2 regions of the Streptomyces sp. NPDC048370 genome follow, and region 2 is predicted to be linked to the other one. Evidence: riboswitches for the same ligand, from Rfam matches in the RefSeq annotation. Region 2 holds a riboswitch; the other holds the start of a gene.
What was found. Region 2 has a riboswitch for cyclic di-AMP ahead of ACGFYP_RS07345 (M23 family metallopeptidase). Riboswitches for the same ligand answer to the same signal wherever they lie in the genome.

Region 1 (7,460 bases), on a different contig from region 2:
CCGCATCTGCGCTGAGCCCTCCGGAAAGGACCGATATGTCCGAGAAGTTCAAGCCGGTCACCGGCGAGGAGCGCGAGGCCGGTAAGTTCCCCAAGGGGCTGGTGCTCCGCCTCTTCGCCTACCTCGTGGCGGGGCACCTCTTCGCCGGCTTCCTCTATCTGCTGTTCGCCCTCGGCGCGCAGAACCAGTGACCAGGCAGGGGCGCGGTCACGCCTCGACGACGAGCCGCTCGCGCAGCCGCGCACGGGTCTCCGGGGTGAGCTTCAGGCCCTCGGTCAGGTAGTTCTCGACCGTCCCCCAGGTCTGCTCCATCGTCTCGAACGCGGCCCGCAGGTACTCCACCCGCGCGTCGAACAGCGGGCTGATCAGCTCCATCACCTCGGGCGCCATCGCGTCCGCGGAGGTGGAGCTGCGGCGCACCTTGTAGCGGCGGTGCGGGTCGTTCGACTTGACGTAGTCGGCCTCGACCGCCTCGCGCTCGACGCCCACGGCGAGCAGTGAGATCGCGATCGAGAGGCCGGCCCGGTCCTTGCCGGCCGCGCAGTGCATGAGCGCGGGGACGCTGTCCTCGGCGAGCGCGTGCAGGATGCGGCTGTGCTCCGCGGTCCGCTCGACGATCATCTGCCGGTACGAATCGGACATTCGGGTCGCGGCCTTGCCGTCCCCCAGGATGGCGCGGAGCTGCTCCAGCTCGCCGGACCTGACGAGCTTCCAGAACTCCTTGCCGTCGGCCGGGTCGTTGAGCGGTATGTTCACGTTCCGTACGCCGGGCAGTTCGACGTCCGGGCCCTCGATCCTCACGTCGGCCTGATTGCGGAAGTCGAAGATCGTGTGGAGTCCGAGGGTGGAGAGGAACGCCGCGTCCTCCTCGGTCGCGTGGGCGAGGTGGCCGCTGCGGAAGAGGCGGCCGAACCGCACCGAACCGCCGTCCACGGTCGGCAGTCCGCCCACGTCCCGGAAGTTGCGTACCCCGGTGAGCTCGGGTTCGGTCGACGGGACCTGCGGCAGCTGCTGCGTCACGAGTGCTCCTGAAGGTTGACGGATCGCGATCGGTTCCTGATCGACTCCTGGGCCAATCATCCCGGGTGCCCGGGGTCGTGCGCACCCCTGGGTAGGGGATTGGGTGTTCTGTCCGAATTGGACCCTTCGGTATAACGCGCCCTGATTGCAGGGGAGATGGTATTCGGGGCGTGAGCAGCGTCATAAAGGTGACGGACCGTGCCTGATCGTCCGAGGTAATTCCCGTACCGGAAAAGGAAATCGATCCACCGTCATCCACGGAGGGTGACCGGAATTCGGTACGGATATCACGCCGCGGAATGCGAACGGAAACCGGCGGCTTGTTCGCCTCGACCCCGCTCGTCTAGCGTCACCGTCAATCCGGTCGGACCGCCGAATCCTGCCACCGTCCGGAATCCGCACCCATCCACGTACGGCAGGAGCGGGGGACCCAGGTAAGTACGCCGCACCGGTCTATCCGGACGGCTTGGGGTGAAGCCGCGTGAGAACGCGGCCGGACATCTCCAGTCCGAACCCGACAGCTCACCTCGTAGGCGACGGAGAGGAATTCGCCATGCCCGCGAAGGGTAAGCATCGCCGTCCCAAGGTCAACCCGATCACGCGCGGATTCGTCGCCGCCGGTACCGGCGGCGCCGTCGTCGCCCTGCCGCTGCTCGGCGCGACCGGAGCCCACGCCGCCGAGAAGGCCGCTCCGACCGTGACGCCCGAGAAGGCCGTCACCGCCGTCGCCGCCGCTCAGGCGAAGGCCGCTCCGGCCGCCGCCCCCACCGCGAAGCCGAAGACGTACTCCGTCGTCCCCGGCGACTACCTGTCGAAGATCGCCGCCGAGTACCACCTCGCGGGCGGCTGGCAGAAGCTCTACTCCGACAACCGCCAGGTCGTCGGCGAGGACCCGTCGCTGATCCTGCCCGGCATGAAGCTCACCCTCGGCGCCAAGTCGACGGCCAAGGTCGCCCCGAAGGCCGCGCCCAAGGCTGCCCCGAAGGCCGCGCCCAAGGCTGAGAAGAAGTCCTCCTCCGACGCGAGCGAGTCGCGCAGCTCCCGCTCCTCCGACCGCGGCACCGTGGCGTCCACCCAGGACTCCGCTGCGACGCAGTCCGCCCCCGCGAAGACCTCCTCCTCCGGCTGGGTCGCCCCGGTCGACGGCGGCGTCTCCACCCCGTACCGGGCCTCCGGCTCGATGTGGTCCTCCGGCTACCACACCGGTGTCGACTTCATCGCCTCCTCCGGCACCTCGGTCAAGGCCGTCGGTGCGGGCACCGTCCACTCGGCCGGCTGGAGCGGCGCGTACGGCAACGAGGTCGTCATCCAGCACGCCGACGGCACGTACTCCCAGTACGCCCACCTCTCCTCCCTCTCCGTCTCCGCCGGGCAGTCCGTCACGGGCGGCCAGCAGATCGGCCTCTCCGGTTCGACCGGCAACTCCAGTGGCCCGCACCTGCACTTCGAGATCCGCACCGGTCCGAGCTACGGCGCGGACATCGACCCGCTGGCGTACCTGCGCCAGCACGGCGTCGGCATCTGACGCTTCCGCGTCACCCGCAGCACCCCACAGGGGCCCGGCACTTCGGTGTGCCGGGCCCCTGCGGTGTATTCCGGCTTGGTGGAATCTTGACCGGTGGCGTATCTCACCCGGCGTCAACCCCTCCTTACGGTCGCGTAGGTCACATGTGTAAGGGAAAGATGAACTCCCGTGGCAGACGATTCGAGATCAAGAGACATGAACGCATTCGGGTCGTACGCGGCGATCGGGGACAGCTTCACCGAGGGCGTGGGAGATCCGGGGCCCGACGGGAAGTACGTCGGCTGGGCGGACCGCTTCGCGGTGCTGCTCGCCGACCAATTGCCGGAGCACGACGCATTCCGTTACGCCAACCTGGCCGTCCGAGGCCGCCTTCTCGACCAGATCGTGGCGGAGCAGGTCCCGCGGGCCAAGGAACTCGCCCCCGACCTGGTGAGCTTCTGCGCGGGCGGCAACGACATCATCCGCCCCGGCACCGACCCCGACGACGTCGCCGAGCGCTTCGAGCGCGCCGTCGCCGACCTCACCTCGGCCGTCGGCACGGTGATGGTGACGACCGGCTTCGACACCCGCGACGTACCCGTCCTGCGGCACCTGCGCGGCAAGATCGCCACGTACACCGCCCACGTCCGGGCCATCGCCGACCGCTACGACTGCCCGGTCCTCGACCTGTGGTCGCTCAAGTCCGTGCAGGACAGGCGGGCCTGGGACGACGACCGGCTGCACCTCTCGGCCGAGGGGCACACCCGGGTCGCGCTGCGCGCCGCCCAGGTCCTCGGCATGGAGGTGCCGGCCGACCCGGACCAGGCCTGGCCGCCGCTGCCGCCGAGGGGGACCCTGGAGGTCCGCCGCGACGACATCCACTGGGCCAAGGAGTACCTCGTCCCATGGATCGGACGGCGCCTGCGGGGGGAGAGCTCGGGCGACCACGTGGCGGCCAAGCGGCCCGACCTCATGCCGCTCGGCGACCTCATGCCCCTCTGAACGACCCGTCGAGAGCGGCCGGGATCCGTTCCAGTACCCCGCCCGCGAACACGTCGTACAGCGGCAGCGTCTCCAGATGCACGTAGCCGATGTGGCAGTCGCAGACGGCGAGCGGGCAGGCGCGCGGGCGGAGGGCGGCGCGGTACGAACCGTCGTACAGATTGCCCAGCTCGGCCTTGACGAAGTGGCAGCGGCGCACGGTCCCTTCGCCGTCCACGGAGATCACCGACTCGCCGGTCCGGCAGGGGAGACCGGCGGAGCGGTGCGGATGGCGGCTGTACGGGAAGAGGGGGTCGAGGGCCGTCCAGCCCTCGGCCTCCTCGTCGGTGTACGTGTGTCCCTCGGCCGCGTTCACCCAGAGGTAGACCTCCGGCGGGAGGTCCGCGCGCAGGCGCAGGGCGTGCTCCCGGTGCTCGGGCAGGCCGACGACCCCGACGCTGAACCGGGTGCCCCTGGCCGCCAGCGCGCGGCACTTCGCGAGGAAGCGGTCGTACGGCGTCTGGCCGGGGTGGTACGTGCACCAGAGCGCGAGGGTCCCGGGGTCGGCCTCGGCCAGCCACTCCGTGCGGCAGCTCAGATTGGTCTGGATCGCCACCCGCTCGATGTGCGGCAGGTGGGACAGCTCGGTGAGGGGGCGCCGGTACCAGGAGCGGACCAGGCCCTCGCCCCACGGTGTGAAGAGGATCCTCAGCCGGTCGCCGGTCCGCTCCACCGCCCAGGCAGAGAATCGCTCCAGCGCGGCGCGGTCGGCCCGGAGCTGCTCGCGGCTGTCACGGCGCTTGGCGAAGGGGCAGTAGGGACAGTCGTAGTCGCAGGAGGCGAGCGGCCCCCGGTACAGGATCGTCAGGTCCACGGCCGCGCCCCTACTTCGGCTCGTAGGCGGCCATCGCCGCCCGGACGGCCGGGGAGAAGAGGGCGGGGCCGAGCGCGTCCGAGTGCGCCAGACCCTCGGAGGAGAGCCGCAGCAGCCCTGCGGGCGCCGTCGGATCCAGCCAGCCGAGCGCCTCGAAGCGGCCCAGCTCGTCGGGGAAGTCCGCGAAGGGCGACGCGCCGAACCGCTCCTCGTACTCCCCGGTCGGCATGCCCCGGGCCTGGAGGAGCGACTGGAGCAGATGGCGACGGCGCGCCTCGCCCGCGTCGACCCAGCGACCCACCCGGGCCCGGGTGAAGTCCTCCGTCGCGGTGTAGTCGTCGATGATCGCGCGGATCTCCCGCATCTCGACGGCGTAGTCGAAGGAGTAGTGCAGCGACGAGGTGTACGAGCGGGCGCCGCAGCCAAGGCCGATCATGCCGTCGGTCTGGCACGCGTAGTCGTCGGCGCCCTGCGGCGGGGCGTCGGCGCGCCGGAACATGCGCATCGACACCTGCTCGTAGCCCCGCGCGAGCAGATGGTCCCGGCCGTGGCGGTAGAGCCGCAGCCGCTGCTCGTCCCACGCGCGGTCGGCGGTCGCCGTGAGCCGGCCGAGGCCGGTGAGGGGACGGACGTACAGGGGATAGAGATAGAGCTCCTCGGGCCGCCAGGCGAGGGCGGCGTCGAGCGAGTGGGTCCAGGTCTGCTCGGTCTGGCCGTCGATGCCGTAGATCAGATCGATGTTGAGGACGGGGACGCCGGCCTCGCGGATCCGTCCGAGCGCGGCCTCGACCTCGGCACGGCGCTGGGGACGTACGGCGGCGCGGGCCTCCGCCTCCACGAAGCTCTGCACCCCGATGCTGAGCCGGGTGGCTCCGCGCTCGGCGAGGACCGCGAGCCGGTCGGCGGTCGCCGTCGACGGGGAGGTCTCGACGGAGAGCGGGACGGCACGCAGGTCGACGCCCATCCGCTTCTCGGCGATGTCGCAGAGCCGGTCCAGTTCGGCGGCGGTGAGGAAGGTGGGGGTGCCGCCGCCGAAGGCGGCCGTGGCGAAGCGGACGGGGGCGCTGTCGCCGAGCGTCTGGCTGTCGCTGACCGCCTGGCCCCTGCTGAGCGTCTGGCTCTGGCCGAGCGCCTCGCGGACGGCGGTCGCCTGGCGGTCCAGGGCGTCGAGGTAGCGGGTCGTCAGCTCGTCCGGGGCGCCGATCCGGGTGAAGAGGTTGCAGAAGCCGCAGCGGACCTCGCAGAAGGGTATGTGGGCGTAGAGGGAGAGCGCGTCCTTCGGCTCGCCCCGCCAGAGCGGGGCGAGCGAGGGCGTCGGGTCGGGGAGCGGGCGGTACGCCGTCTTGTGCGGGTAGGCGTAGACGTAACTCTCGTACGGTCGCGGTGACTCGGTCATGCGAGACCCTCCGTGCGCGGGCCGTCCAGGACGAACTGGGCGTACGGGACGGTCCAGACGACCTCGTGGCCGAGCCGGTGACCGGTGAAGCCGTCCTCTCCGTACGCGGTGCCGTGGTCCGAGCAGACGATCGCGAAGCAGGGGCGGCGGCTGCTCATGGCGGCGAAGAGGCGCCCGATGTGCCGGTCGACGTAAGTGAGGGCGGCCGCGTGCGAGGCGCGGGTGTCGCCGGACGCCCGGGTCCCGCCCGGGAGATGGAACCAGTTGGGCTGGTGGAGCGCGGAGACGTTGACGAAGAGGAAGAGCCGCTGCTCGGGCGGGCACGCGGCGACGATCTCCTCGGCCCTCGTCACCTGGGACTCGAAGGAGGTGGGGGAGGCGACGCCGAAGGAGGGCTCCCAGTGGCTCTCCTGGAACAGCCCCGGCAGCACCGAACCGAGTGGGCCCTGCCCGTTGAAGAAGCCGACGCCACCGACGCACGCGGTGCGGTAGCCCTCCTTGGCCAGGCCGGAGACGAGGCCGGGGGTGTCGTACACGAACGTGCCGTCGGCGGTGGTCTCGCTGCCCGCGAACCGCGCGGCGAAGAGCCGGGGGTGCGGGCCGGGGGCGGCAGGGGTCGGCAGGAACCCGGCGAAGATCGCCTGGTGGGAGGCGTACGTGAAGCTGCCGGGGGCGTGTCGACGCTCCCAGCCTCCGCCGGGGAGGTGCCGGGCCAGGTTCGGGATGCGGCCCGCGGCGGCGAGCTCGGCGGCCACGTCGTACCGGAGGGTGTCGAGCGTGACCAGGAGGAGGTCGTGGCTGCCCACGATCTCGTTCATGTCGGGTGCGTGCTGCCGGTTCACGTGGTGCTCGTTCCTGTGGTGCGGGTGGTGCTTGTGCTTGTTGTGATGGGGGTGGTGCTCGTGGGGCGGTTGGGGGTGCCGCAGAGGAGTGCGGCGACCTGGGCGGCGTAGGTGTCCAGGCCTTCGGCGCCGCTGCCCGGCAGGCCGGTGAGGCCGGGGAGCAGATCGCCGAAGGCGTTGACCTCGCCGACGGCGAAGCGCCGCCAGCCGACGGCCGGCAGCAGATCGATCCCGACGCACCGCGTGCCCGGGAAGGCGTCGGCCGCTCGCTCGCACACGTCCATCGCGTCCCCCCACCGGCCGCCCGCCGCCGAGATCGCCGCGCGCGCGGCGCCCAGGTCGCCCCGGGCGCCGCCGAGATGGAGGTTGGTCATCGGGGAGCGGCTGGTCCGGACGACGGCGTGGGTGGCGCGCCCGTCGATCACGACCACCCGCAGGTCGGCCGCCCGGCCGTGCTGCACCGCCTTCGGTAGCCAGCGCTCGATGTGCAGCCCGTCCGGGGCGAGCGCGTCCACGATCGCGGCGACCTCGCGCTCGGTCGTGTAGCGCCGCACCCGCAGGGAGTTGAAGAGGCGTCCGTCCGGGGCCCGTTCCACGGAGGTGGTGGCCTGGACGCGCCCGGTGCCGTTCGTCTCCACGGCCAGGACCCCCGACGCGGACGAGCCGTGCGCGAGCTTCACGAAGACCCGGGGCAGCCCGAAGCCCGCCATGAGGGAGCGGACGTCCGCCCAGTCCCGTACGGGCTGGCCGTCCGGGCCGGACGTCGGCGATTCCGGCACCGGGACCCCGGCCTCGCGCAGCCGGGCGTGGGCGAGCCGCTTGTCGAACAGCACCGCGGGCTCG
Region 2 (7,460 bases):
GTACCCGCCGGGACCCGCCGGACCTGTAGGGGATCCGCCGCGGTCCGTAGGGGTTCCGCCGGGACCCGTAAGGGATCCGGCGTGGCGCGTTGCCCGAAGTAAACGCCGGCCAAAACCCGGCCCGCCTCTTTGCGGTCGCGCGGAGCCGCACCGTAGGGTCACGCGCACCATGCGTGACGAGACAGTGACTGACGTACGACGGCGGGCGCCCGCCGTCCTCGTCCTGCTCGCTCTCCTCGCGCTCCTCGTGAGCGTCTGCCACGGGTCGCACGGGCACGTGCTCCCCACGACCGGCACGACCGGCACGATCGACGCGACCCGGACGGCCACCATCTCCGCCCCCGCCCTGCCGCACGGCTGCGAGCGGTCCGGGGAGTCGTGGTCCTTCGACGCCCATCTGCCCACCCAGACGGCCCCGCAGCCTGCGGCGCCCGACGTCGACGGAGCCGTGCTGCTCGCCGACGAAGAGATCTTCCCCGCCGATCCGCACGCGCGCTGCGTCCGCGACCGGGCGGGACCCGGGCCCGAGCCGGGTCGTCTGCTGATCGCCCTCGGAGTGAACCGGAACTGAGCCGGGTCGAACGACACGACACGACCAGGCTCCCTTTCGGCGTACCACTTCAAGGACGTACACCTGATGAACAACCTGCTGTCCGGCGCCCAGCTGCCCGGCACACCTCTGCCCGGTACACCTCTTCCCGGCACCTCCCTGCCCGGCACCGGAACACCCGCGTCCGGCATCCCGCTGTCCTTCGCCGCGCAGACCGTCGGCAACACCCCCGTGCTGTGGGTCGACGACGGCTACTGGGCCAAGCTCGAAGGTTTCAACTTCGGCGGCATCAAGGACCGCGCCGCTCTCCACATGGTCGAACAGGCCCGCCGCCGCGGTGAGCTGCGGCCCGGCGCGCCGATCGTCGAGTCGACCTCCGGCACCCTCGGCCTCGGCCTCGCGCTCGCCGGAGTGCTGCACGGCCACCCCGTCCATGTCGTCACGGACCCCGGTCTCGAACCGATCGTCGAGCGGATGCTCGTCGCCCACGGCGCCAAGGTCCACGTCGTGGCGGAGCCCAGCCCGCAGGGCGGGTGGCAGCAGGCGCGCATGGGCCGGGTGGCGGAGCTCCTGGTGAGCCTCGACGGAGCGTGGTGGCCGAACCAGTACGGGAACCCCGACAACCCCGAGGCGTACGGGGGGCTCGCCGCCGAGCTCTCCGCGCAGCTCGACCGGGTCGACGTCCTGGTCTGCGCGGTGGGGACGGGCGGGCACTCCGCGGGCATCTCCCGCGCGCTGCGGGCCACGTCCAGCCCCGCCCTGGAGCTGGTCGGCGTGGACAGCGTCCGCTCCACCGTCTTCGGCCTGCCGGCCGGCGAGCGGCTGATGCGCGGGCTCGGCTCCTCCATCCACCCCGGCAACGTCGACCACGCGGCCTTCGACGAGATCCACTGGGTCGGTCCTGCGGACGCGGTCCGGGCCGCCCGGCGGCTGGCGTCGCGTCAGTTCGTCACCGGCGGCTGGAGCGTGGGCGCGGTCGCGCTGGTGGCGGGGTGGCTGGCCCGTACCCGGCCGCGCGGAACGCGGATCGCGGCCGTCTTCCCCGACGGGCCGCAGCGGTACTTCGACACGGTCTTCAGCGACGAGTTCTGCGCGGCCCACGGCCTGCTCGACGGCCCGGTGCGCGAGGAGCCGGCGGCGTACGAGGGCGATGCGACGGTCGACGGCTGGACCCGCCGGGTCCTGGAGCGGGTCCGATGAGCACCGAGGTGTCGACCCCCGCCAAGGGCGGGATCTGGCGGCAGAGCCGTACCTTCGAACCGGCGGTACGGCTGCTCTTCCTCAACCAGCTGACCATCAATCTCGGCTTCTACATGCTGATGCCCTACCTCGCCGCGCACCTCTCGGACGGGCTCGGCATGGCGGCCTGGGCCGTCGGGCTCGTCCTCGGCGTACGGAACCTCTCCCAGCAGGGCATGTTCCTGATCGGTGGGGCGCTCGCCGACCGGCTCGGCTTCAAGCCGCTGATCGTCGCCGGCTGCGCGCTGCGGACGGTGGGCTTCGGGGCGCTCGCGTTCGCCCAGTCGCTGCCGGTGCTGATCGCCGCCTCGGTGGCGACGGGTCTGGCGGGGGCGCTGTTCAACCCGGCGGTGCGTGCCTACCTCGCGGCGGAGGCGGGGGAGCGGCGGCGCGTGGAGGCGTTCGCGCTGTTCAACACGTACTACCAGGCCGGGATCCTCCTCGGGCCGCTGGTGGGGGTGGCGCTGACGGGGGTGTCGTTCCGGCTGACGTGCACGGTGGCGGCGGTGCTGTTCGCCGTACTGACGCTGGTGCAGCTGTGGCACCTGCCGGTACGGGAGAAGACGGCGGAAGCGGCGGCGGAGGGACGGGCCGCGGAACCGGGGGCGGAAGCAGCTGCGGAACCGGGGACGGAACAGGCGGCGGGCCGGGGGCAGTTCCGTACCGTCCTCGCCAACCGCGTCTTCTGGCTCTTCTCGCTGGCGATGACCGGCTCGTACGTCCTGTCCTTCCAGGTCTATCTGGCGCTGCCGCTCGCGGCGGACAGTACGGCGGTGACGACCGCGCTGTTCGTGGTCTCCGCGCTCGTGGCGCTTGCGGGTCAGCTGCGGATCACGGCCTGGTGCGGGCGGAGACTGAGCCGGGAGCGGTGTCTGGTCCTCGGCCTTGTGCTGATGGGCACCGCCTTCCTGCTCCCGGTCGCCGTGCCCGGGGTCGTGGGCCTGCTCCTGTGCTCGGCGGCCCTGGCGGTCGGGAACGCGGTGCTCTACCCGTACGAGATGGACACCGTCGTCGCCCTCGCGGGCGGGCGGTGGGTGGCCACGCACTACGGGCTCTACAACACCGTCTGCGGGATCGGGATCACCCTCGGGAACCTGGGGACGGGCGTGCTGCTCGATGTGACCGGGTGGTCGGTGACGCCGTGGCTGGTGCTGTGCGGGGTCGGCCTCGGCTGCGCGGCGGCGGTGGGTGCCCTGGCGCGGGGCGGCCGACTGCGCGCGTAACCCACTTGGCCGAGCGGGGGTCGCCACGCGGCGCGGCTCCCGCCACCCTGGGGAGGGCGCGGTACCGTCCGTCGCCGTGCCGTGTACGGACCGGGCAGGAGAGCACAGGTGGGGCAGGGCCAGGGGAAGGGGCAGGGGCGGGGGCAGGGACCGCGGGGAGCCGCTCGGGGAGAGGCGAACGGGCGGGCGAACGAGCGCAGGAGCGGGCGGCCGGACCGGCGCAGGACCGGGCGGACGGACCGGCGTAAGAACGGGCGGACGAACGGGTCGGCGCACGGGTCGGTGAACGGGCGGGCGAACGGATCGGCCAACGGGACGGCGAACGGGTCGGCCAACGGGCTCGGGTCGCGGGCGCCGCGCGGGCGGGCCGAGCAGGCCCGGCGGTTCATCCGCGCGCTGCCGCCTCTTGTGATCCTCGGCGGTGTCGTCTTCGACCTGTCCACTCCCGCCGCGTACACCGCCTCCCCGATGTTCTCCGCCGCGCCGCTCATCGCCGCCCCGTTCTTCTCCATGCTGACGACACTGCTCACCGGCATCGCCGCCGTCGTCGCCAGCATCGGGCTGCACGTGTACAACCACACCACCGACGAGGTCCCCGCCCTCACCGAGACACTGACCGTCCTCACCGTCTCCGTCCTCGCCCTGCTGATCAACCGGGTCGTACGGCGCAGCGGTGAGCGGCTCGCCTCGGCGCGGGTGATCGCGGAGACCGCGCAGAAGGCCGTGCTGCCGACGCCCGCCGAGCGGATCGGCGGGCTCCATGTCGCGGCCCGGTACGAGGCCGCGCAGGCGGACGCGTTCATCGGCGGCGACCTGTTCGCCGTCCAGGACACGCCGTACGGGGTCCGGCTCGTCGTCGGTGACGTGCGCGGCAAGGGGCTCGACGCGGTCGAGGCGGTCGCCGTCGTGATCGGCGCCTTCCGGGAGGCGGCGGAGCAGGAGGCGAGCCTCGAAGGCGTCGCGCAGCGCCTCGAACGGGCGCTGGCCCGCGAGGGCACCCGCCGCGACGGGCTCGACGCCTTCGAGGGGTTCACCACCGCCGTACTGGCCGAGATCCCGCGCGGCGACGGGCGGGTACGGGTGGTCAACCGCGGCCACCCCGAGCCGCTGCTGCTGTACGCGGACGGGGGCCTGGCGCTCCTGGAGCCGACCGAACCGGCGCTGCCGCTCGGCATGGGCGAGTTGGCCGCCTGGCCGGACCGGGCCGACGAGGTCCCGTACCCGCCGGGCGCCACGCTGCTCCTCTACACCGACGGGCTCTCCGAGGCGCGCGACGCGGACGGGGCCTTCTACGAACCGGCCGAGCGGCTCGCAGGGAGGATCTTCCCGGGGCCGGAGGAGCTGCTGGACGCGCTCGTCGACGACGTCCGCCGGTTCACGGGCGGGGGTTCCACCGACGACATGGCGCTGCTGGCCGTGAGCCGCCCCGCAGCGGGCCAGCCGGAGCGGCGCCGCACGATGCCCGTGGTGCCGTGACCAGTGCCGCCGACAGTGCCGTGACCATCCGTAGTGGAGGGGTACCACTCCGATAACAATTGACGCACCGTCAGTTCTGGGGTGTCGTTCGGGGTCCGTACTGAAGCGAGGTCAAATCGGGCTGTACCAGCTCAATCGCGGAAATGATCAACCGGAACGGCTTGGAATCCGGCCCTCGTGTCTATTAACGTTCGATAACGCAGCGCGGTCGTCCCAGCCGTCGTAAGAGACGGCACCGTGCGCACGCGCCGAATCCTGAAAGGGAACCGGGGAACCACTACTTGGGGTGAATCGGGCACCTTCGCACTCGTGCGGAACCGCTCGTAGGAGACCTTCCTGCTCCGAACCCGTCAGCTAACCCGGTAGGCGAGAAGGAAGGAAAGGAGTGCGCCTCCGTGGCGTCCAACAGCCCTGCCCCCGAAGGCCTTTCTGACGGGTTCAACGCGTTCGGTGCCCGTGGTGCCGCCGGGACGGACGACGACGCGGCGACGTGGGGGGAGTGGAACCCCACCGAGGACTCCCTGCGCCAGCAGGCCCGTTCGGGTGGCCGCCACCGCGTCGTGAAGCAGCGCTCCGGCTTCGCCCGCTCCTCCACCGTCCTCGGTGTCGGCGTCATCGCGGCCGTCGGCGCGGGCGGCATGGCGACCGCCAAGGAGAAGCCCCCGGTCTCGATATCGCTCCCCGACCTCGACCTGCCGGACGCCTCCGAGCTGCCCGGCGTCGGCGAGTTCATCTCCGACGAGGACGGCGCGGACGGTACGGACTCCGGTACGACCAACCCGCAGCCGCTCACGGCCACCCTCGCCCTGCCGGCCGGCGACGTCGAGAAGACCTCCGGCGCCGAGTCCGCCTCCGCCTCCGCCTCGACGGCCGACGCCGGCGAGGCGCTGCGCGCCCGCATCCTCCAGCAGGCCGAGCAGCAGCAGGCCTCCGCCGACGCAGCCGAGAAGGCCGCGGCGGAGAAGGCGGCCGCGGAGAAGGCCGCCGTCGAGGCGGCGGCCAAGGCGGACCAGGCCGAGAAGGAAGCGGCCGCGGCGAAGAAGAAGGCCGAGGAGGAGGCGGCGGCGAAGGCCGAGGCGGAGCGCCTGGCGAAGCTCGCCGCGAGCTACTCGCTGCCCACGTCCTCGTACACGATCACCTCCACGTACGGCCAGTCCGGCTCCATGTGGTCCTCCGGCCAGCACACCGGCCTCGACTTCGCGGCGCCCACCGGCACGCCGGTCAAGGCGGTGCACGGCGGCACGATCAAGTCGGCGGGCTGGTCCGGCTCGTACGGCTACCGGATCGTCCTGGAGCTGGAGGACGGTACGGAGGTCTGGTACGCCCACCTGTCCTCGATGACGGCGAGCGTCGGCCAGTCCGTGGGCACCGGCGACACGATCGGGCGCGTGGGCGCGACCGGCAACGTCACCGGCCCGCACCTGCACCTGGAGGTCCACACCCCGGGCGGCGCGGGCATCGACCCGGCGGCCTGGCTGGGCAGCAAGGGCCTCTCGGTCTGACGCGTACGCGTCCCCGCCTCTCGGTCCGACGCGGGGACGCGACCTCACAGCCTGACGCCAGGGCGCGTCCCCGGCCTCACGGTCCGACGCCGGCCCGCGCGTCCCCGGCCTCACGGTCTGACGCCGGCCCGCGCGTACTCGGCCTCACGACTCCGGCAGCCCTGACGGCACCCCCCGGACGTCAGGGCTGCCGGAATACCCGTGTCCGGGGCAGTCGTTGTAACGTCCCATGACCTCTCTTCGCCCGCTGGGCAATTCCGATCTGCACGTCTTCCCCCTCGCGCTGGGCGGCAACGTCTTCGGCTGGTCCGCCGACCAGGAGCAGTCCTTCGCCGTCCTCGACGCCTACACCGCCGCCGGCGGCAACTTCGTCGACACCGCCGACATGTACTCCGCCTGGGCCGAGGGCAATCAGGGCGGCGAGTCCGAGACGTTGATCGGCAAGTGGCTGGCCACCCGGGGCAACCGCTCCGAGGTCGTCGTCGCCACGAAGGTCGGCGCCCACCCCCAGTACAAGGGGCTCGCCCCGACCACGATCAAGGCCGGCGTCGAGGAGTCGCTGCGCCGCCTCGGCACCGACTACATCGACCTGTACTACACGCACTTCGACGACCCGACCGTCCCGGTCGAGGAGATCGTCACCGCGCTCGACCAGCTGGTGAAGGACGGCAAGGTGCGCGCCGTCGCCGCCTCCAACATCTCGGCCGAACGGCTCCAGGCCTCCCTGGACTTCGCCGAGGCCGAGGGCCTCGCCCGCTACGTGGCCCTGCAGCCGCACTACAACCTGCTCTCGCGCGACACGTACGAGGGTGAGCTCCTGGCCACCACCGAGCGGGCCGGGCTCGCCGCCGTCCCGTACTTCGCGCTGGCGTCCGGCTTCCTCACGGGCAAGTACCGCGCAGGGAAGACCGTCGACAGCGTCCGCGCCGAGGGCGCCGCCGAGCACGCCGAGACCGAGCGGGGCCGGCGGATCCTCGCCGCGCTCGACACGGTGGCCGAGGCGCACGAGGCCGAGGTCGCCACTGTGGCCCTGGCCTGGCTCGCCTCCCGCGCGACCGTCGTCGCCCCGATCGCCTCGGCCCGTACCGTCGACCAGCTCCCGGCGCTCGTCGCCGTGGCCGACCTCCGCCTGACCCCGGCGGAACTGACGCTCCTGACGGAGGCCTCGGAGGCGTAGGCCCCCGAAGCCTGGGATGACGGGCCGTCCCTAAAGGGAGCCCTTAGCTCCGGTACGGGTTGTAGCCGCCGTAGTCGAGGTACTGCGGCGGCGCCCACACCCGCCCCGTCGCCCGCGCCGCGTACGTGAGGGCGGGCGAGGCGACGGGCTTGCGCTGCCAGAGGTGGTGGAGCAGCTCCTGCTCGCGCGCCATGAAGTCCGGGTCCGGCGCGCCGCGCTGGGCGCGGTGGCGCAGGAAGGCGAGGGTCGTCGCGAACGCCTCGTACTCGCCGACGGCGGTGGCGGCCGGCGGG

Region 1: it holds a riboswitch for cyclic di-AMP, as region 2 does, so the genes downstream of both, ACGFYP_RS02940 (peptidoglycan DD-metalloendopeptidase family protein) here and ACGFYP_RS07345 (M23 family metallopeptidase) in region 2, are expected to answer to the same signal.

What each region holds. Positions count from the first base shown of each region.
Region 1 is NZ_JBICYI010000001.1:684,027-691,486, reverse strand. It holds gene ACGFYP_RS02955 (helix-turn-helix domain-containing protein) at 1-15, shown strand, start outside; gene ACGFYP_RS02950 (DUF6126 family protein) at 36-191, shown strand; gene ACGFYP_RS02945 (tyrosine-protein phosphatase) at 208-1,020, opposite strand; cyclic di-AMP (ydaO/yuaA leader) riboswitch at 1,381-1,569, shown strand; gene ACGFYP_RS02940 (peptidoglycan DD-metalloendopeptidase family protein) at 1,574-2,545, shown strand; gene ACGFYP_RS02935 (SGNH/GDSL hydrolase family protein) at 2,714-3,526, shown strand; gene ACGFYP_RS02930 (STM4011 family radical SAM protein) at 3,513-4,379, opposite strand; gene ACGFYP_RS02925 (STM4012 family radical SAM protein) at 4,390-5,775, opposite strand; gene ACGFYP_RS02920 (STM4013/SEN3800 family hydrolase) at 5,772-6,593, opposite strand; gene ACGFYP_RS02915 (STM4014 family protein) at 6,614-7,460, opposite strand, start outside.
Region 2 is NZ_JBICYI010000003.1:19,948-27,407, reverse strand. It holds gene ACGFYP_RS07365 (hypothetical protein) at 170-571, shown strand; gene ACGFYP_RS07360 (PLP-dependent cysteine synthase family protein) at 638-1,750, shown strand; gene ACGFYP_RS07355 (MFS transporter) at 1,747-3,012, shown strand; gene ACGFYP_RS07350 (PP2C family protein-serine/threonine phosphatase) at 3,295-4,488, shown strand; cyclic di-AMP (ydaO/yuaA leader) riboswitch at 4,725-4,872, shown strand; gene ACGFYP_RS07345 (M23 family metallopeptidase) at 4,884-5,990, shown strand; gene ACGFYP_RS07340 (aldo/keto reductase) at 6,220-7,167, shown strand; gene ACGFYP_RS07335 (PrsW family intramembrane metalloprotease) at 7,211-7,460, opposite strand, start outside.